Regions from separate parts of the Staphylococcus saccharolyticus genome, predicted to be linked through region 4. Evidence: riboswitches for the same ligand, from Rfam matches in the RefSeq annotation. Region 4 holds a riboswitch; each other region holds the start of a gene.
What was found. A riboswitch is a leader RNA that binds a small molecule or an ion and turns the genes downstream of it on or off. The one in region 4 is predicted to bind thiamine pyrophosphate.

Region 1: linked by a shared signal. The riboswitch ahead of tenA (thiaminase II) and the one ahead of DYE57_RS02070 (thiamine phosphate synthase) in region 4 are both predicted to bind thiamine pyrophosphate.
Region 2: linked by a shared signal. The riboswitch ahead of DYE57_RS10360 (SDR family oxidoreductase) and the one ahead of DYE57_RS02070 (thiamine phosphate synthase) in region 4 are both predicted to bind thiamine pyrophosphate.
Region 3: linked by a shared signal. The riboswitch ahead of DYE57_RS00835 (ABC transporter substrate-binding protein) and the one ahead of DYE57_RS02070 (thiamine phosphate synthase) in region 4 are both predicted to bind thiamine pyrophosphate.

Annotation. Positions count from the first base shown of each region.
Region 1 covers NZ_UHDZ01000001.1:812,048-817,172, forward strand. The annotation lists gene murA (UDP-N-acetylglucosamine 1-carboxyvinyltransferase) at 1-199, shown strand, start outside; gene fabZ (3-hydroxyacyl-ACP dehydratase FabZ) at 242-679, shown strand; gene DYE57_RS03855 (YwpF-like family protein) at 930-1,370, opposite strand; gene DYE57_RS03860 (single-stranded DNA-binding protein) at 1,560-1,955, shown strand; gene DYE57_RS03865 (transglycosylase family protein) at 2,340-3,023, shown strand; TPP riboswitch at 3,156-3,255, shown strand; gene tenA (thiaminase II) at 3,331-4,020, shown strand; gene thiD (bifunctional hydroxymethylpyrimidine kinase/phosphomethylpyrimidine kinase) at 4,013-4,834, shown strand; gene thiM (hydroxyethylthiazole kinase) at 4,827-5,125, shown strand, end outside.
Region 2 covers NZ_UHDZ01000001.1:2,106,350-2,111,474, forward strand. The annotation lists gene DYE57_RS10330 (glycosyltransferase family 4 protein) at 1-194, shown strand, start outside; gene DYE57_RS10335 (NADPH-dependent FMN reductase) at 293-859, opposite strand; gene DYE57_RS10340 (HAD family hydrolase) at 876-1,751, opposite strand; gene tadA (tRNA adenosine(34) deaminase TadA) at 1,969-2,475, opposite strand; gene DYE57_RS10350 (deoxynucleoside kinase) at 2,540-3,148, shown strand; gene DYE57_RS10355 (deoxynucleoside kinase) at 3,151-3,813, shown strand; TPP riboswitch at 3,953-4,051, shown strand; partial or broken gene DYE57_RS10360 (SDR family oxidoreductase) at 4,281-4,905, shown strand; partial or broken gene DYE57_RS10365 (LLM class flavin-dependent oxidoreductase) at 4,961-5,125, shown strand, end outside.
Region 3 covers NZ_UHDZ01000001.1:206,417-211,541, forward strand. The annotation lists partial or broken gene DYE57_RS00820 (HoxN/HupN/NixA family nickel/cobalt transporter) at 1-746, opposite strand, end outside; partial or broken gene DYE57_RS00825 (zinc ribbon domain-containing protein) at 972-1,191, shown strand; gene rarD (EamA family transporter RarD) at 1,381-2,283, shown strand; partial or broken gene DYE57_RS00835 (ABC transporter substrate-binding protein) at 2,396-3,302, opposite strand; TPP riboswitch at 3,360-3,461, opposite strand; gene DYE57_RS00840 (anion permease) at 3,606-5,024, opposite strand.
Region 4 covers NZ_UHDZ01000001.1:466,174-471,298, forward strand. The annotation lists partial or broken gene DYE57_RS02050 (thiazole biosynthesis adenylyltransferase ThiF) at 1-107, opposite strand, end outside; partial or broken gene DYE57_RS02055 (thiazole synthase) at 109-866, opposite strand; gene thiS (sulfur carrier protein ThiS) at 868-1,068, opposite strand; partial or broken gene DYE57_RS02065 (NAD(P)/FAD-dependent oxidoreductase) at 1,052-2,162, opposite strand; partial or broken gene DYE57_RS02070 (thiamine phosphate synthase) at 2,155-2,743, opposite strand; TPP riboswitch at 2,819-2,928, opposite strand; partial or broken gene DYE57_RS02075 (pyruvate MFS transporter) at 3,413-4,683, shown strand; gene DYE57_RS02080 (putative quinol monooxygenase) at 4,858-5,125, shown strand, end outside.

The DNA of each region.
Region 1 (5,125 bases), 350 kb from region 4:
AATAGAAGGTAAGAGTCAATTACAAGGTGCTCAAGTTAAAGCTACAGATTTAAGAGCTGCAGCAGCTTTAATTTTAGCAGGTTTAGTTGCAGATGGTATAACCCAAGTGACTGAATTAAAACATCTTGATAGAGGATATGTTAATTTGCACGGAAAATTAAAACATCTTGGTGCAGATATTCAACGTGTAAATGATTAAATTTTAATCATTATAGCTTTAAATATTGGAGGTTTAACAAGAATGGAAACAATTTTTGACTACAATCAGATTAAACAAATTATCCCTCATAGACAACCTTTTTTATTGATTGATAAAATAGTGGAATACGAAGAAGGAAAGCGCTGTGTTGGATTAAAACAAGTTTCAGGTAATGAACCATTCTTTCAAGGTCATTTTCCTGATTATGCAGTTATGCCAGGTGTCTTAATTACAGAAGCCTTAGCTCAAACTGGCGCTGTGGCAATGTTAAATAATGAAGAGAATAAAGATAAAATTGCATTGTTTGCTGGGATTGACAAATGTCGTTTTAAAAAACAAGTCACACCTGGAGACACTTTAATGCTTGAGGTCGAAATCACTAAGATAAAAGGACCAATTGGTAAAGGAACAGCCAAAGCAACCATTGATGGTCAAATAGCTTGTAGTTGTGAGCTTACTTTTGCAATTCAAGATGCGTAGTTTTAGATATTTAAAATAAAGAGCCTGGGACATCAACCATTGTCCTAGGTATTTTTACATATTGACAGTCTATGATTGAATTAAAAATGCGCTTATATCAAGCTTTATCCAACTATAGTCCGGTACTCCAACATAGAGAATTTCATACAGAAATCCTACAGACAAAGCAAGTTGGGGTTACATTATGGGGGACAACGAAGTCAATACGAATTCTGTTCCGCTCTCTCATTATTGTTATCTTTCAAATTGTTCATCTTTCAAATTGTTCATCTTTCAATTTTGGTTTCGATTGCATCATTCGATTAAACGTTTTTTTAAGTTCATCTCCAGTTAATCCATCATCTACTAACTCTTCTAATAAGATTTCCGCATAAACTTGTCTAAGGGTATAAATATGGCATTCAAAGACGACTGACATAGTATATTTAAATGTATTAACGTTTTTAACAGTTGCATCAAATAAAGCAGGATCATTTGCAGTTCTTGTAATAACTACTCTAATATCTAAAAGCTTTTCTTGGTCCATATAATTTTTAAATGTTTCATAATGTTCATTTGAAATGACTATTTCCAACAGCCAGCCAGTGCCACTGCTTTCTTTATTTATGATAACACCATCCTCGATTGCATATTCAGACACACCACCATGGTCATTTACAATCTGAAATCGTACCGCTTTGAACGTTTTCATCTTTTCACATCCCAAATGTTTTTTTATATACAATAAATCAAATGATTAGCACATATTAGTTCAGTAATTAACTTTTTTCTTTAAATATATCAAAAATTAACTATAAATAGCTATCTATTTTAAAACAATTGTCACTTTGACCAAACTATATATGCTTGCTTATGATGTATTACAAGAAGGAGGTGACATATGCTAAATAAAATCGTAATAGTTGGTAGACTAACTAAAGATGCACAAATTTATGAGAAGGAGGAAAGTAAAGTAGCGACATTTTGCGTCGCCACTGAAAGAAATTATAAAGATGAAAATAATGAAATATCAAGTGATTATTTAATATGTAAAGCTTTTGGTAAAACTGCCACTAACATTGAAAAGTACACATCTCAAGGCACACTCGTAGGTATAACTGGTCAAATGCGTTCTAGAAAATATGAAAAAGAAGGACAGACGCATTTTGTAACTGAATTATACGTGGAAACTATAAAATTTATGTCCCCTAAAATGAAAAACAACGACAACCCCCTTGATAATCAATTTAACGAAAACGCTTATCAGTCAGTCGAATTAGAAATTATGAATATTTAAATGAATTAACTCTTCCTTAAACTCCATCCTATTTTTAATAAATTAATTTATCCTTTTCTTTCAATTATACTCATGCGACCAGCTTTAATAAGTATTTATTAAAGAAATGGTCGCTTAAATTTTAAAAAAGCTAATGTCTGTATAATTATCTGACAAATTTCATTTACATTACAATTGTGTTTAATAATTAAGACAGAAAAAAACTATTATGACAGTTTTGAGGTTGGTTTTATACTAATTTTATACAATTTTTTAATGTAATTCGAGTGTAAAAAAGTGATGGTTTTTTTTATTTCTCTGTAACCTACACTGATTTTTCAGATGTTACAGTAGTATTTGTAAATTAGTTAAGAAAACAAATCACTTTTAGGAGGATTTTTAATAATGAAAAAGACAATTATTGCATCATCACTAGCAGTAGGATTAGGCGTTGTAGCAGGAAACGCTGGTCACGACGCACACGCAAGTGAAGCAACAAATGTAGATAAAGCAGAATTAGCTCAAAAAGCACAAACAAATGATCAATCATTAAATGAAAGCCCTATTCAACAAGGTGCTTATAATATCAATTTTGACTATAACGGTTACACATACCACTTTGAATCAGATGGTTCAAACTGGAGTTGGAGTTATGAAGGTTCTGGTCAATCAACTCCAGCACATGAAGATGTAAGTGAACAACCAACACCTTCAAATAATCAAGCATCAGTGCAAGAAGTTAGTTCACAACAACCATCAACTCAAGTATCTGCTCCACAAACTGAGCAAACTCAACAACCCCAAACTCAATCAACTACTGCATCAAGCAAAGCTTCAAGTGGTTCATCTGTAAATGTTAACTCACATTTACAACAAATTGCTCAACGTGAATCAGGTGGCGACATTCATGCAATTAATCCATCTTCAGGTGCAGCAGGTAAATATCAATTCTTACAATCTACATGGGATTCAGTAGCTCCAAGTGAATATAAAGGTCAATCACCAGCTAACGCTCCAGAAAGCGTTCAAGATGCTGCTGCAGTTAAGTTATATAACTCAGCGGGTGCTAACCAATGGGTTACTGCTTAATTTAGAATCTTAATTTTAACCATCTTCTCAATAGAGGAAGATGGTTTTTTATTGCTTAGTTTTACTATACGTTTCATTTGATTGATTTATATGTAATCGTTTGCTATTGTGGTAAGTGAAATAAATAATCCATATAACTACTAGGGGAGCCATATGGCTGAGATGTTGATATTCAGACCCTTATAAACCTGATTTGGTTAGTACCAACGTAGGAAAGTAGTCATAATCAAATATGCATCTTTATGCCTTGATCGCGCTACTTTTCATTGTTGGAAAGTAGTTTTTTTATTATCCAAGGAGGCTTTTTATGACATTTTCAAAAGAATTAAGGGATGCAGCACAACCAATTATTGAAGATATTTATAATGATGGATTTATCCAGGATTTGTTAGTTGGGAAGCTATCTAAGCAGGCTGTTAGACAATACCTAAGAGCAGATGCGTCTTATTTAAAAGAGTTTACAAACTTATATGCATTACTTATACCTAAAGTTCATACTATGAAAGATGTAAAATTCTTAGTTGAACAAATTGAATTTATGTTAGAAGGTGAAGTTGAAGCGCATGAATTTTTAGCTGATTACATTAAAGAGTCATATAATGAAATTGTTAAGAAAAAAGTTTGGCCACCAAGTGGAGATCATTATATTAAACATATGTATTATAATGCCTTTGTTCATGAAAATGCTGCATATACTATTGCAGCAATGGCTTCATGTCCATATGTTTATGCGGTAATTGGTAAACGTGCGATTAAGGACTCTAGACTTAATAAAGAATCGGTGACTTCAAACTGGTTTAAATTTTACAGCACTGAGATGGATGAGTTAGTAGAGGTTTTCAATCAGTTAATGGACAGATTAACTGTAAATTGTACTGAAAAACAAAAAGCTGAAATTAAAGAAAACTTTTTACAAAGTACAATTCATGAACGTCATTTCTTTAATATGGCTTATATAGATGAAAAGTGGCAATATGAAGGCGATAAAAATGAATAAACCTAAAATTGCTTTAACTATAGCAGGTACTGATCCAACTGGTGGAGCTGGTGTAACGGCAGATTTAAAATCATTTCACTCTTGTGGAGTATATGGAATGGCAACGATAACGAGTATTGTAGCTCAAAATACGTTAGGTGTACAACATATTCATAATTTAGAGACATCTTGGGTTAAAGAACAGCTGGATAGTATATTTAGTGATGAATTGCCACAAGCAATTAAAACAGGAATGATTGCTACAAAAGAAACGATGGAACTTATCCGAGATTACTTATCCACTCATGCAGATATTCCATATGTGTTAGATCCCGTGATGCTAGCTAAAAGTGGAGATTCACTTATGGATGATGACACTAAAGATCATTTACAATCTACATTATTACCATTAGCAGATGTTGTTACACCAAATATTCCTGAAGCTGAAGAAATAACTGGTTTAACGATTAATGATGAAGACAGTATGCGTCAGGTTGGTTCTATTTTTATAAATGAAATCGGCAGCAAAGGTGTTGTGATCAAAGGTGGACATTCAGCTGATTTAAATAAAGCAAAAGATTTCTTATTTACTGCAGATGATGTTTTTATATTTGAAAATAAACGCTTTGATACAAGACATACACATGGTACTGGTTGTACATTTTCTGCAGTTATAGCGGCAGAGCTTGCTAAAGGACGTTCAATATACCAAGCGGTTAAAAAAGCCAAAGAATTCATTTCACTTAGTATCGAATATACACCAGAAATTGGTAATGGTAGAGGTCCAGTAAATCATTTTGCATATATGAAAAAGGAAGGGTTAGATGATGAATAAATTAGAACAAATACGTATAGACAATCCACTTATTATTTGTTACACCAATGACGTGGTAAAGAACTTTACAGCAAATGGCTTGCTAAGTTTGGGGGCTAGTCCAGCAATGAGTGAGGCTCCTGAAGAAGCTGAAGAGTTTACAAAAGTTGCTAACGCGTTATTAATTAATATAGGCACTCTTACTCATGAAAATGAAGAGGATATTTTAAAAATTGTTAAAATAGCCAATCAACAAAGGACGCCTATTGTTTTTGATCCGGTAGCAGTTGGTGCTTCAACATATCGTAAAAA
Region 2 (5,125 bases), 1.6 Mb from region 4:
TGATAGAAAATGGTGTAAATGGTTACTTAGTAGAAAAGAATAATGAAGAAGAACTGTATGAAAAAGTTAAACATTTATTGAATCATCCAGGAATACGAAGTGATTTCTCTAATAATTGTTATGTTGCTGTTGAGGCCTATTTTAAGCAAAATGTGATAAAGAAATGGGAATACTTTCTTAAAAGTATTAAATAGATTTTAATATAATAAAATTTCCTCTAAACAAAAAATAAATACTTAACCCTTAGTGAACCACTGCTAGCCTTCACTAAGGGTCAGTTTTCAATTTACATTTATTTTAAATGTTCATAAGGACTATTATTCACAAATGATACAATTTGATCTACAAATAATTTAGCACGCAGTTGGAATTCATTATCTTCTAAATATAATGTCCCATCATCGAGTTTAGCGTAATCTGAATCATATGTCGCAATTTGAGTAGGTACAGCAATACCTAGCAAACTACGTACGATGACTCTTAAATGAGATAATGGTTCAGAGCTTACGATTCCACCACTATTACCAATTAATCCTACAGGTTTCATTTTGAAATAATCCATATTTAAATGGTCTAATGCATTTTTAAGAATTCCTGAGTAAGAACCATGATAATTTGGTGTTCCTAAAATTAAGAAATCCGATTCCATCGCTTTTTCTTGAAGATCTTTAACATTATTCTTAATCTCATCAACTGCTTGAGTTGTACCTGAAAAGTCTAACTGATAAATAGGCGTTTCAGCCAAATCAAAAATTTCCACATCAACTTGATGTGCACCTAATTGACCTTTTAAATATTTTGCTAAAGCATTTGTGTGAGACCCTACTTGGGCACTCCCAACAATAATTAATCCTTTCATTTTTGACACCTCTTAATTAAGTTATATCATTTTCGCTCTTTAAAAATTTCATTACGGCTTTCCCAACACCACTATTTTCATTAGAATCAGTCATATACTTAGCTATAGTTTTAACTTCTTGAGTCGCATTATCCATTGCTACAGGATATCCCACTCTTTCTAGCATAGAAATATCATTTAGGTTATCACCTAATGCCATCACATGTTTTAAATCAACACCAAGTTGTTTCGCAATTGTTGATAATGCAATCCCTTTTTGAGCATCGGAATGAGTGATTTCTAAATTACCTCTTGAAGAGGAAGAAACTGCAAGGTTAGGCGATAACGCTAATTCTTGACCTACTTGATCTATTTTACCTAAATCTGAATCAAACGCTAACACCTTCATAATTAATTCGCCTGGAATATCTTCAATATTGTCATAATTATCAACGACTTTTAAAGTACCGTTGTCGATACGTTTTTGTATGCTATTTTTAATTTTTGTAACATCTGCTTTTTGACCAGCACGTTCAGCGATATCTATATAAATAGCTAAATCACGCTTAGGGTCTTCAGTGTAAATCCCTCTGTTGGTATAAATTTGATAGTATATATCTTTATCTTTTAAAGTCGTCGTAACTTTTTTAACCAACGAGTGGTTAAGATGTGACGTACTCATAATATTAAATGACTCATCACGTACTTCAGCCCCATTTAAACATATGTAAGGTACCTTTAAATCAGTTTCTGCAATGGGCGTATTAGCTTCATAAAATGCTCTACCAGTTGCGATGACCACTGTAATACCGTGTTCTTGAGCAAATTTAATGGCTTCCTGATTTGTTGAAGAAATTTCGTGTGCTGCGTTAAGTAATGTTCCATCCATATCTGTTGCAATTAGCTTTATCATTCGTTGACCTCGTTTCTGATTGATTGTAAGACAAATATTTTAATACCACTTACGTATGCATCTTTTTATTATTTTAGACAAAAGTACTTAGATATAAAGCGTAATTTAATTAATATATTGGGTACACCCTGCCTTTGATTGATATCAATATATCTTTTATGTTTCAATATTTCTGTAATGTATGGTGATATTTTCTTCTCTCATTTGCTGTACATCATCATTCTAACAAATTTGCATCGTTTTGTATCTTCACTTGTTTCAAAGCTTTTTTCTGTTCACGAATTTGTTTAAAAAAACTTTGAAGTAGCTGGCTACATTCCTTTTCCAAAACCCCCGATTCAACACTAGATCGATGATTAAACTGAGGTTGCTCAAGTAAATTCATCAAACTTCCAGAACATCCACCTTTAGGATCAGTAGCACCGTAGACGACTCTTGGAATACGACTCATTACAATAGCTCCCGCACACATCACGCATGGTTCTAATGTGACATATAAAGTACAATCCTCTAATCTCCAGCTTCCAACGATTTCTGATGCCCGTTCAATTACTATATGTTCTGCATGAGCAGTCGGTTGTTGTAATGTTTCTCTTAAATTGTGAGCGCGAGCAATCACTTGGTGATCTTTAACGATAATAGCTCCAATAGGCACTTCGCCAATAGTCATTGCTTTGTGCGCTTCTTTAATTGCTAAACGCATATAATCCTTATCATTTCTCATATGTCGGAATACCTCACTTATGGTACAATACTCATTGTCTATCTTAACATTTGGAGAAGTGATTATGAATAAACCTTTTATTGCTATTGAAGGACCTATAGGTGTTGGAAAATCTTCACTTGCCAATCGTTTAAGCCACTCACTAGGCTTTTATGAAGAAAAAGAAATTGTAGATGAGAATCCTTTTTTATCTGATTTTTACGATGATATTGAAAAGTGGAGTTTCCAGACAGAAATGTTCTTTTTATGTAACAGATATAAACAAATTAGAGATATTGAAGAATTACGCCAAGGTGTAGTTAGTGATTATCATATTCATAAAAATAAAATATTTGCTAAAAATACCTTAAATGCCTCAGAATTTGATAAATTTAGTCGCATTTTTGACATTTTAACTGAAGACTTAGAAATGCCTAACATAATTATCTTTTTAGATGCCGATTTAGAGGTATTAAAATCAAGAATTGCTAAACGTAATCGTAGTTTTGAATCGCACATCGAAGATGATTACTTATTAACTTTAAAAAAAGATTATCAAGCGTACTATGAATCGTTAAAAAATGAAGGTGCAAATATCGTACTTATTGATACGACAAACGTAGATTTTGTTGAAAATGAAGACGATTATCAAGATATTTTAAATATAGTAAAACCAATGATTGGAGCTCGTTAAAGATGAATAATTATAGCATCCCCCAAAATGCAATCATTACAATCGCTGGTACAGTGGGCATAGGTAAATCGACGCTAACACAAGCACTGGCTGATAAATTAAATTTTAAAACTTCATTTGAAAACGTGGATCATAACCCTTATTTAGATAAATTTTATCACGATTTTGAACGTTGGAGTTTCCATCTTCAAATCTATTTTCTTGCCAAACGCTTTAAAGAACAAAAGCGCATGTTTGAATATGGTGGCGGTTTTGTACAAGATCGCTCAATTTATGAAGATGTTGATATTTTCGCGAAAATGCATGAAGAACAAGGTACCATGAGTAAAGAAGATTATCATACATACGCAGAATTATTCGATGCCATGGTAATGACACCATATTTCCCCAAACCAGATGTGCTTATTTATCTAGAGTGTGATTATGATGAGGTGATTGATCGTATCAAACAACGCGGTCGTGATATGGAGATTAATACTAATCCTGGATATTGGAAAAAGCTATTTAAACGTTATGAAAATTGGATAAATAACTTTAATGCTTGTCCTGTAGTTCGCGTGAATATTAATGAATACGATATTCATAAAGATTTAGATTCTCTAAATCCTATTATTGAAAAAATTGCACGTATTATTAAAATTTATCGTGAAGTTGATAATAGATAATAAAAATAATTCCACGGAAAATCGAGCAACTTCAATTTTCCTCGGAAAATTTTTACAGGATGTTTCTTTTACTATTGAAAAATGTATAGAGCTTCTTAATCGTATTGACATTATTTTTCAAAACACATATGTTTATAATATATAGCACTAGGGGTGTTTAAGAACTGAGATAGATTTATCCAAACCCTTTGAACCTGAACTAGTTAACACTAGCGGAGGAAAGTGTGAAATATAATCTTACTATTAATCTGTCTTCATATATTAATTACTAAGATGCACAACTTTTCTCTAGAGTGTTGTGCATTTTTTCTTAATTAAAGTTTAACTTGGGCGCTTATAAAAATGATAAAAACTGCAATTATTACAGGAAGTAGTCGTGATCTTGGAGCTCAAATCGCGACAACTTTACTGGAAAAAATTACAATGTCGTAGTCAATTACAAACAAAATAAAGACAAAGCAGAACGTTTAATCGCAAATTATGATGAAAATAAAGTCATTGCTATTCAAGCTGATGTTACAAATCGTACTGAAGTAGATCAAATGATACAACAAGCCACAGAGCATTTTGGTCAAATTGATATTGTCATTAATAATGCATTAGTTAATTTTAAATTTGATCCAACACAACAGAAAGCATTTAAGGATTTAACTTGGGAAGATTATGAGCAACAACTTAATGGTACTTTAAAAGGTGCATTCAATGTTACACAAAGTGTTATTTCTCAATTCATTGCACAACAAAGTGGTTGTATCATAAGTATTGGAACTAATCTGTATCAAAACCCTGTCGTTCCTTATCATGGTATACAACTGCAAAAGCAGGACTTATCGGTTTCACTCGTAATATTGCAGCCGAACTTAGTCAATTCGGAATTACAGCAAATGTTGTTTCAGGTAGTCTATTAAAGACTACGGATGCTAGTGCTGTTACTACTCCTGAAGTATTTGAATTAATCGCTCAAACAACTCCTCTTAAAAGGTTACAACACCTCAAGATGTTGCGAATATGGTTGTATATCTTGCATCAGATGAAGCCCGCGGTGTAACAGGTCAAAATATTACTGTTGATGGTGGCTTAACGATGAATTAATTGTATAATTTTAGTTTACGCATTTTTAAAAGAAATTAATAAATGAGGTGCTCATATGAAAAACAAATGTCAAATGAACATAGGTGTTTTACTTTACGGGTGTGGTCATCATCAATCTGCATGGCGTATGGAGGATTCTTATATCGAAGACATTGGTAACGTCTCTTATTACCAGCATTTAGCTCATATAGCTGAAAAAGGACTCTTAGATATAGTGTTT
Region 3 (5,125 bases), 260 kb from region 4:
ACGAATAGGATTAAAAAAAGCCCAATTGTAAGCTGATTTCATCACGATACCATCTAAAGTATCCAACAAGCTCATACCAGAAGCGAATAAAATAGGTAATGATATAATATACCAATGAACGAAATCGCTTGCTGAGAAGCGCCAGATGATAATGTGAGTAAGGCAATTTCACTTGCTGTATCAAAACCTAAACCGAATAAAAATCCTAAAGGTAAGACATGCCAACTTTTATTGACGATTTTAAAGTACGGTCCGACAAATCTTGAGACAAACCCACGTGCTACTAAAAGATTGTCAATCTCTTGCTCGCTTATAGATTGATGACGCAATTTGGCAAAAAGTTTAATGAGTGAGACTAAAATGATTAAATTAAGTACACCAATTAATACTAGAAAGAATCCAGATACAAGCGTTCCAATAGTTCCTCCAATGTCTTGAAAATGTGGCAGTTCACTTTTCGCCCATTTAACAGAAACACCAAGTAATACTGCCATTAAGAATACTACAGTCGAATGTCCAATTGAAAAATAAAAGCCTACCCCGACCGGCTCACGACGTTGTTGTAATAATTTACGAACGGTAGTATTATCTATTGCAGCGATGTGATCTGCATCAAATGCATGTCTAAGCCCAAGTGTATAGGCAAGAATTCCCATGCCAAATAGAATATGATGATTTTTTCCAGATATCCATAAAAAACTAAAACCAATGATGTGTAATAATGCTACAATGCCAATGTACGGCAATCAACTTAATTTACGATGTTGTTTGTGATGCACAAGTATAACCTACTTTCTTATATAATTATTCATCTTACGTCAATTGTTAGAAAAAGCGAATATTTGTAAGGAAAGGTGACAATAGTGTTGTATAAAAAATAAATAATGTACGATACAAACTTCAAAAATTTAAAATATGTTAACTATATTGAAGCGTGTTAAAATAAAAAAGTAATGAAATGAATGAAAGGAATGATTGTTTTGACTGAAGAAAAAGGGTGTGTCAAATGCGATCATACAGAAATTGAAAAGGGAACATTATCGGCAACTGGCTCAGGATTATCAAAGATGTTTGATATACAACATAATCATTTTGTTACAATCTACATGCACTAAATGCGGTTATACAGAGTTTTACAAACAAAGTAAAAATCGTACAAGTGATTTTATTGATTTATTTTTCGGTGGGTAATGATTGTACCACAGTTGAAAATAATGTACATTTCTAAATACACACTTAAAAGCTTTAATAAAGTAAAGCACAGTGCACAAACAGATTTGTGTGAATCGTTTTATTTTATTAGTAGAATTGATTACGGAACTTTTAATGAGCTGAAATAAGGCTTATTTTTTAATGACTAATAATGAGAGAGGGTTAATAATGTCTTCGGAGTATAAAAAAGGAATATTTTTAGCTTTAAGTGCATATATACTATGGGGCATTCTGCCTATATATTGGCATTTAATTGACGAAATAGGCGCTTTTGAAATTTTAGCATTTCGTATTATTTTTTCAGTTATATTTATGATTTTTGTGCTTATCATAGGTAAAAATCAAAGAAATGCCTTCTTTAGAGATATCAATCAAATAGTGTCGCACCCTATTCAGCTTATAGCTATCATAGTTGCGGGCTATGTTATTACAGTAAATTGGGGGACGTTCATTTGGGCCGTATCTAATGGTCACGTACTACAATCTAGCCTAGGTTACTACATTAACCCGCTAGTGAGTATCGTCTTGGCACTCATATTTTTAAAAGAAAGATTTAATAAATTTGAATGGTTAGCCATCATCTTTGCATTAATAGGCGTGCTTTATATGACAATAAAAATTGGGGAGTTTCCATATGTTTCACTAATATTAGCATTTTCTTTTGGAATTTATGGACTACTTAAAAAGATCGTACATATCGATGCCATCAGTAGTATCACAATCGAATGTGTAGTCACGGCACCAGCAGGACTCATTTATGTGATTTATTTATGGCAACAGCATCACATAACATTTGGATTAAATATGTCATCATTTTGGCTTCTTTTTTCAGGTGCGATTACCGCAATACCATTGATTTTATTCTCAGCAGGTGCAAAGCGAATTCCGTTATCACTCACTGGATTCATTCAATATGTAGGTCCAACAATTATGTTTGTATTAGGTATTTTTGTCTTTAAAGAGCAATTTAACGTTGATCAATTCATTACTTTTATTTTCATATGGATAGGTATTATTTTATATAGCATTTCTCAATATATTAATATTAAGAAAAATCCAATTTTTAAATAATAAATCAAACACACCTTCACATGTTTTGACGTGCACGCCATTAAGTTAGATGATCGTGAGTCCGATTTTTGGGGTGTACATCATTTAAATATAGTGAAGGTGTGTTTGATAATTTCATATATCTACTAAACAATAATTGATTAGTAAAATATAAACTAGGAGTGATAGGGACTTTGATTTCATTAACCTCTTTAAGCCATAATTGTAAATCATTGTAGTAATCAGAACTCATAGATAAATCGTTTGTAAAACATTGAGCTGTTGCTTTGATTGTGTCTTTATTTAATTGGTTTGTAACATCTGTTTGAGTAAACATAGAATAGATATCAATCGCATCTTCTAAATGATGATTGATGTAATGAGTAGCTTTTTGAGTAACTTTAATCAATCTTTTGAGTTTGCTTTCATAAGTAGCTAGCTTCTCAGGTGTTGTAATAAAAATAAGCTGACAGAAATCTGGAACATTATAGTTTTTTAATGAAAAATAATCTACGTTGAGTCCTTGACTTTTTGCTTCGAGAATTTCAAAGTTTTCAAAAACAAGTGTTGCTGCATCAGCTTTATCATTTAAAAGTGCATCGGTATGGTAAAAGCTGTTATTGACTGGTGTAAGATAACCTTTCTTAAAAGTGCCGCCGTCAGCTTCAATCATTGTTTTTGCAATGGCAGTACCATCTGGACCAGGCGCGCCAGGGTATTGAAGCCGTTTGCCAATTAAATCTTTAGGTCGTGTGATGTCTTTATCTTTGTTATACATAATGCCACCATTCGTGTGGAGATATCTGGCAAAACCAATCACATTTTGGTTATTTGCTCTATCTGAACTAAATGAATAGGTTCGGTAATCGCAATGTCCATTGTGCCATTTTCGATTTCGTCTAGTGCATCAAAGTGTTCTTTCGGTTCAATCATTTCAATTTCTAATGATTCTTCTTTAAACCATCCTTTTTCGAGACCTATGATTACGGCATATGGTCAGGATTTAAAAACCATTCTAAACCTACAGTTAATTTGTCCATAAAAAAATCCTCCAGTAACTCATTTTTTGCGCAAAAAAGTGAATTATCAAAGAAATTAGCAATTATCGTTCACTTTCCTACGCTGGTTTTAACCAACAGGTTCGAGGGTTGAAAGTAGCCTTTCTCTCAGCAAATTTAATTGCACCCCTAATGATACATTCTATTCTAATTACAGAATAACACAGATGTATTTAATAAAAAATAAAACACATAGTAAAGAAGAATATTGTAAAAAAATAAGATAACGTTTTTCAACGCCAGCCTATCATATACTCTATTAGCATTAAACCAAGCTAACTTCATTTACATCATGCCAATGAGTTTCATCCATAATGAACCAATACCAATCCAAATGATGAAGTATATGAAACCAAGAACGATGTTCATGAGCCACCAACGTTTCTGAGTGACATAACCAGCTGTATAAAGTATAGGTGCTGGACCACTACTATAGTGTGTTGTTGATGCAAGTAAGTTTCCAAAGAATCCTAGCATTAATGCACTGAACACTGGTGGTGCTCCTGCTGTAACTGCCACACCAAGTAAAGCGGCGTACATTGCGCTTATATGTGCTGTTGCACTTGCAAATAAATAATGTGAGTAGAAGTAGAATAGGATGAGTAATACTAAGACGATTGGCCAACTGAAGCCACCTAAACTTTGCGCAATTATCTTACTTAACCATGGAATAAATCCTAACTTGTTTAATTGATCAGCCATTAATACAAGTACTGAGAACCATACAAGGGTATTCCATGCGCCTGTTTCATTTAAAATATCTTTCCAACTTAATACACCTGTAAGTAATAATAATGATAAGGCGATGAAAGCAGTAAGTGTTGCATCAATATTTAAGAAACTACCAAACACCCACAGTGCCAATGCAACAATGAAGATACCAATCATAAATTTCTCTGCTCTAGACATAGAACCCATGCCTTCTAGTTGTTCTGTCGCCCATTTTTTAGCATTAGGGGTTTCTTTGACGGCAGGTGGATACACTTTATAAATAATCAATGGCACTATAATTAATGAAATTAATCCAGGCACTATCGCTGCGATAAACCAGTTCATCCAGGTAATTTGAACGTGAACGGTCTTTTCTGCTAGGCTTTGCGCAATTGGATTACCAGCCATAGCAGTTAAAAACATGGCAGCAGTGATTAAGTTACCTTGGAATTCAGTAAAGATTAAAAATGCACCCATTTTTCTTTCAGTACCATCTTTAGGTGATGAACCAAAAGATTCCGAGAGGGATTTAATGATTGGAAACATAATACCGCCTGCACGTGCCGTATTACTTGGTGTTACCGGAGCTAAAATTAGATCTACACCTACTAAAGAGTAAGCTAATCCCAACGTCTTCTTACCGAATAATTTGACAAATTGTAGCGCAATACGTCGTCCTAGCCCTGTTTTAACAAATCCTCTAGAAATGAAAAATGCCGTTGCTATGAGCCAAATACTACTATTACCAAACCCTTGAACCGCTGTTTTAGTATTAGCAACACCTATAAAAATCATGAAAGTAAAACCAACAATAGAGACGGCACCGATTGTCATTGGTTGAGTGATACATGCAATAATTGTTGAAACAAAAATTGTTAACATGTACCAAGATTGATTGTTTAAGGCATCAGGTTTAAATGGTGTTAATGCACAAATGATTAAACCTACGACGATTGGAAGAATAAATTTACTGTACTTTACCGTATGTCCCATTTCATCATCTCCCTCTTTCTCAAATTACACTTTTTTTACATCTCAATCATAGTCTTATCGTGCAAAGATGTACAGATTTTTTAAGAAGAAGGGTGATAAAG
Region 4 (5,125 bases):
CTACCTAAAGCACCGGCACCGAAGACGAGTATGCGAGAAGAAGACAGGCATCTTTGCCCATCCGTTCCAAGTGATTTAAACCTTATTTGTCTTTCATAACGTGACATATTATAAAAATCCTAAACCTTCAGATGGACTAGATGCTTGAGCAGTATATTTCACAGGTATACGTCCAGCTTCATAAGAAAGTCTACCGGCATGGATTCCAAGTTTCATTGCTTCTACCATTTTCACTGGGTCTTTGGCAGCAGAAATGGCTGTGTTTAGCAAGCACCTAATTCCATAGTATGACAAGCATCTTTAGGTGATCCGATGCCAGCATCTACAATGACTGGTACATTGGCATTTTCAATAATATAACTTAAATTTAACGGATTATTAATGCCTCTTCCAGTACCAATCGGTGAAGCGAGTGGCATGACAGCATGAATGCCTAATTCTTCTAGACGTTTTGCTAAAACGAGGTCATTTGAAATATATGTGCAGACTATATAACCTTTTTCTAATAAGACTTTACAAGCTTCATAAGTTTCAAAAGGATCTGGTAATAAAGTTACATCATCACCGATGACTTCGACTTTAATCATGTCACATACACCTGCATGATTAGCAATTTCTGCAATACGAATTGCTTCTTGAGCCGTTTTAGAACCAGCAGTATTTGGGAATGTAATAAAATCTTTTAGATTTACATTCGCAAATGGGTTAGGTAAGGTGCGATCGTATAAGTTCATACGGCGCACCGCAAAAGTAAGCACATTTGTTTCTGATGCTTCAATCGCTTTTGATTGAATATCTTCATTGTCAAATTTATCTGTACCTAAAAGTAATCGAGATTGTAATTCTAAATTTCCTATTTTAAACATCTTATCCACCTCCAACAATTTCTAATAATTCTAAACGGTCATCTTCTCTAACCGTATGTTCTGTGTAATTATCTTGCTTAATGAGTTCTTTATTCATTTCAACAATGACGCGTTTTGGGTCTAAGTCGAGTGACAGTAAGACATCTTGTATCGACTGTTCTCGTTCAAAAGTAAATGAATCGCCATTAATGATACACTTCATGATTATTCCTCCTTGACACACTAAAGCTTGAATAACGTGGTGGGTATAATACCAGAGAGTAACCAATTCGCGATATCCCGACCAATGATAGGTGACAGAGGGATACCATTACGATAGTGCCCACTTATTATATATAAACCATCGTCGATTTGATCCATGATTGGAATTTCTTTCTTGGTATAAGGTCTGACACCAGACCATTTTTTTAGGATTCGGCTGTTTTCTAGTTCGGGGACACGTGCACATGCGTGATTTAAGAGCCAGTTCGAACCTAGTTCAGTCGTACCTACAGAGTAATTATTAAAATCACTTGTTGCACCAATTAAAAATCGATTTGGTTGCTTTGGTACGATGTAACAACCGTTTGTCGTAAACAGCGTCTCAGAAAGTTGCAGTTTACCACTTTCTAATAAAATGACTTCACCTTTAACGCCAATTACTTGCCTTTGAAGTTGATAATCATGACCATGCGCCACCAGCTACAATCACTTTATGAGCTTCTATTGGAGATGATTCACTTGTTAAAATCGTATAATAGCCGTTATTTCTTTTAATTGAATAAACCTCAGTAGAATAATAACGCGTACTATGTCTTTACTTAATTGATTCTAACAAGGCATTAGTATAATTATGGGCATTAATTTGACCATCGTGAGGAATATGAATTGCTGCATATGATGGTTCTACTGCACCTTGAGTTAAGTGAATTAACGCTTCATTATTAAGTTGTTTAACACTAGAATCTTTGCCAGTTAAAAAGTGATATTGATGTTCAAGGGACGCCACATCACTTTCTTGATTCGCTATTTTAATCAATCCGGAATTATGAAATTGTATATCTATACTTGTTTCATTTAGTAATGATTCGCTAAGTTGTGGAAACATTGACCGAGATTCAATGGCTAATTGAAATAAGTCACTATCATGTGTGAATTCATTTTGAGCACCAAGCATACCGCCTACTTTATATGAAGCATGTTTGCCTGGAACATCTCTATCTATTAACACAACACAACATCTAATTGTGTTTCGCTAAGTTGTCTAGCAATCGACATGCCTATGACACCAGAACCAATGATTAATACATCATGCATGTTGAGACCACTCCTTTCTTAAGTGTTGAATCTCTTCTAACGTTGCAGTTATAAAATATGAGATTGCACATATTCCTGAAAAGTCTTTTGGAATTTGTTTGATTGTATTGTTATTTATACCGCCAATGGCATAAGTAGTGATAGGAATATGTAAGACATCTTGAATCTCTTTGGTCGTCCGTGGTGGCGTATCTGGATGTGACATAGTAGGGAAAAGATGACCGAAAAAGACATAGTCTAGCCTTTTTTTCTACATAAGTTAACCGTTGCGACATCGTGCGTCGACATGCTAACAATGATATTTGGATGTGATGCTTTATAAGAAAATGTCGTTGTATCGTTATTTTTAAAATGGATACGAGAAAGATTTAGTTCTTCTAAAAGTGTAATATCACTGTGAATAATGATTTTATCTTTCTCAAAACCGTGTTGAGTCAACTGAATGATTTTGTCTTTTAATTCGTCATAATTCATTGACATACGAAATAAAAGACCGTCAATCTTTTTTCAATGGTCATAAAATGCTGTAAATCTTCGTCAGTAATTTGTTTATCGTAAGTGATTGCGATAAATATATGTATCACCCCAAATTTAAAAATAAAAACGCTATCTCCCTGAAGAAGGGAAATAGCGTGTCGTTTATGTTAGACTTCATGAATTTAACGGTGCCACTTCCCTACGCCAGTATGAACTGGATCAGGTTATAGGAATTATAAAGTCATTTCTTTATTCTCAGCCTTAAACAAAGGCACTTCCAGTGGTTTAATATGAAATTATTAATCAAAATGTGAAAACGTTTTATTTAACATCATTTTACTATCTTTAATCATATACATCAAATTTCCTTTAACAATAAGTTCAACAAGAGATGACAAAATATTATTATCTTTTTTGTATAAATGTGCATTTATAACTCCTATAATGTATATTTAACTATTATAAATATATTTTAACACGCTCATTTTTATTCGAGAAAAAGTTGCGCGAGACTTATATTTAAGGCTATATTGAAATTGATAGAAAAGTGTAATTTGACCACAAAAATATACGTAAATTATACATTTTTAAAAATTTTACAAAAACTATTGTAACCGTTTTCACTACGTGCTATATTAATAAAAAATTGTAGCGCTACAACTTAATACAGTTGTTTTAAAAAGTGAAGGTTGAACAGTCATCAAAGGGGATTTCTGAAACATAACGACATCATAATTAGAAACAACACAATTCAAATGGAAGTAGGAAACAATATGAAAGAAAAACGCAGTAATGTACGTTGGTATTTTGCAATAGGATTTTTCCTCATTGGTGTTATCGCATATATGGATAGATCAAATATTTCATATATCGCAGTACCGATGATGAAAGATTTGGGATTAACAAAGACACAATTTGGTTTATTAGCTTTATTCTTCTCACTGGGTTATGCATTGATGCAAGTACCATCTGGAATGTTAGCAGAGAAATTTGGACCTCGTAAGATGATTACTATCGCCTTAGTTTGATGGAGTACATTTACAATTTTAACTGGAATGATTAAACATCATGGTTTACTTTACTTCATTAGATTCTTATTTGGTGTTGGGGAAGCTCCGATGTATCCATCTAATGCCGTATTTAACTCATTATGGTTTGCTAAAAATGAAAAAGGTAAAGCATCTAGTGCTCTTTTAGCGGGTTCTTATTTTGATCCTGTACTTGCACCAATTATTACTATTGCAATCGTTAACGCCTTTAACTGGCAAGCCGTATTTTATATTTTTGGTGCTGTAGGTATTTTAATGGCGGTATTATGGGCAATTATCGCTAAAGATTTACCTGAGCATCACAAAATGGTCAATTATGCAGAGAAAAAATTTATTACTGAAAATCGTGATATTGTTGCGACAGAAAAATCTTTACCACCTTGGAAACGATTCTTAAGTCACTTTAGCTTTTACGCAATCGCACTTCAGTATTTCGTAGTTCAATTTGTGATTGCAGTATTCTTAATTTGGTTACCTACATATTTAACAGAACAATATCATGTGGATTTTAAACATATGCCTATTAGTGCGTTACCATGGTTATTCATGTTCTTCTTAATTTTATTTGCAGGAGCTATTTCAGATAAAATTTTAAACACTGGACAAACACGGTTCGTTGCTCGTGGTGTCATTGCGATTGCAGGGTTTATCGTATTTTCAGTATCTATTTTCTTAGCAGTACATACTGATAATTTATACATGACAATTATTTGGTTATCACTTTGTCTAGGTGGCGTTGGTATCTCAATGGGTATGAGTTGGGCGGCCGCTACTGATTTAGGTCGTAACTTCTCAGGAACAGTTTCAGGGTGGATGAATTTATGGGGAAACATTGGTGCATTAGCCCTCTACTCGCGGGTATTGTTGTTGATCAATTAGGCTGGTCGATGACATTACAATTATTAATCGTTCCAGCTGTGATTGCAGCAATATTATGGTTCTTCGTTAAACCAGATAAACCATTAGTTGTTAATGAAGCGCCTAAAAATAAATAATAATTTAAACACATTAGATGATTAATAAGTCATTCTAGTGTGTTTATTTTTTATTCATTATGGTAATAAATGGTATCTTTTTCTCTTTACTTAAAAATGTGAATTCTTATGATTGTTAAACGCTTAATAAACTCGCTATACTAAGAGGTGAAATATCCTAAGGAGTTGACGGTAATTATTATTATTAATGCAAAATTAAAAATTGATGTGAACAAACGTGAAGGTTACTTAAAGATGATGGATGAACTCGTTAAAAGTTCTAGAAAAGAAGAAGGAAATTTATTCTATCATCACTACGAAGATGTGACTGAAAAAAACGTATTTGTAGTTGTAGAAAATTATAAAGATGACAAAGCTGTTCAAGCGCACAATAACTCTGAACATTTTAAGGTTTTTAGCCAACATATTGGTGACTTTGTTATTGAAGAACCAGAAATCGATG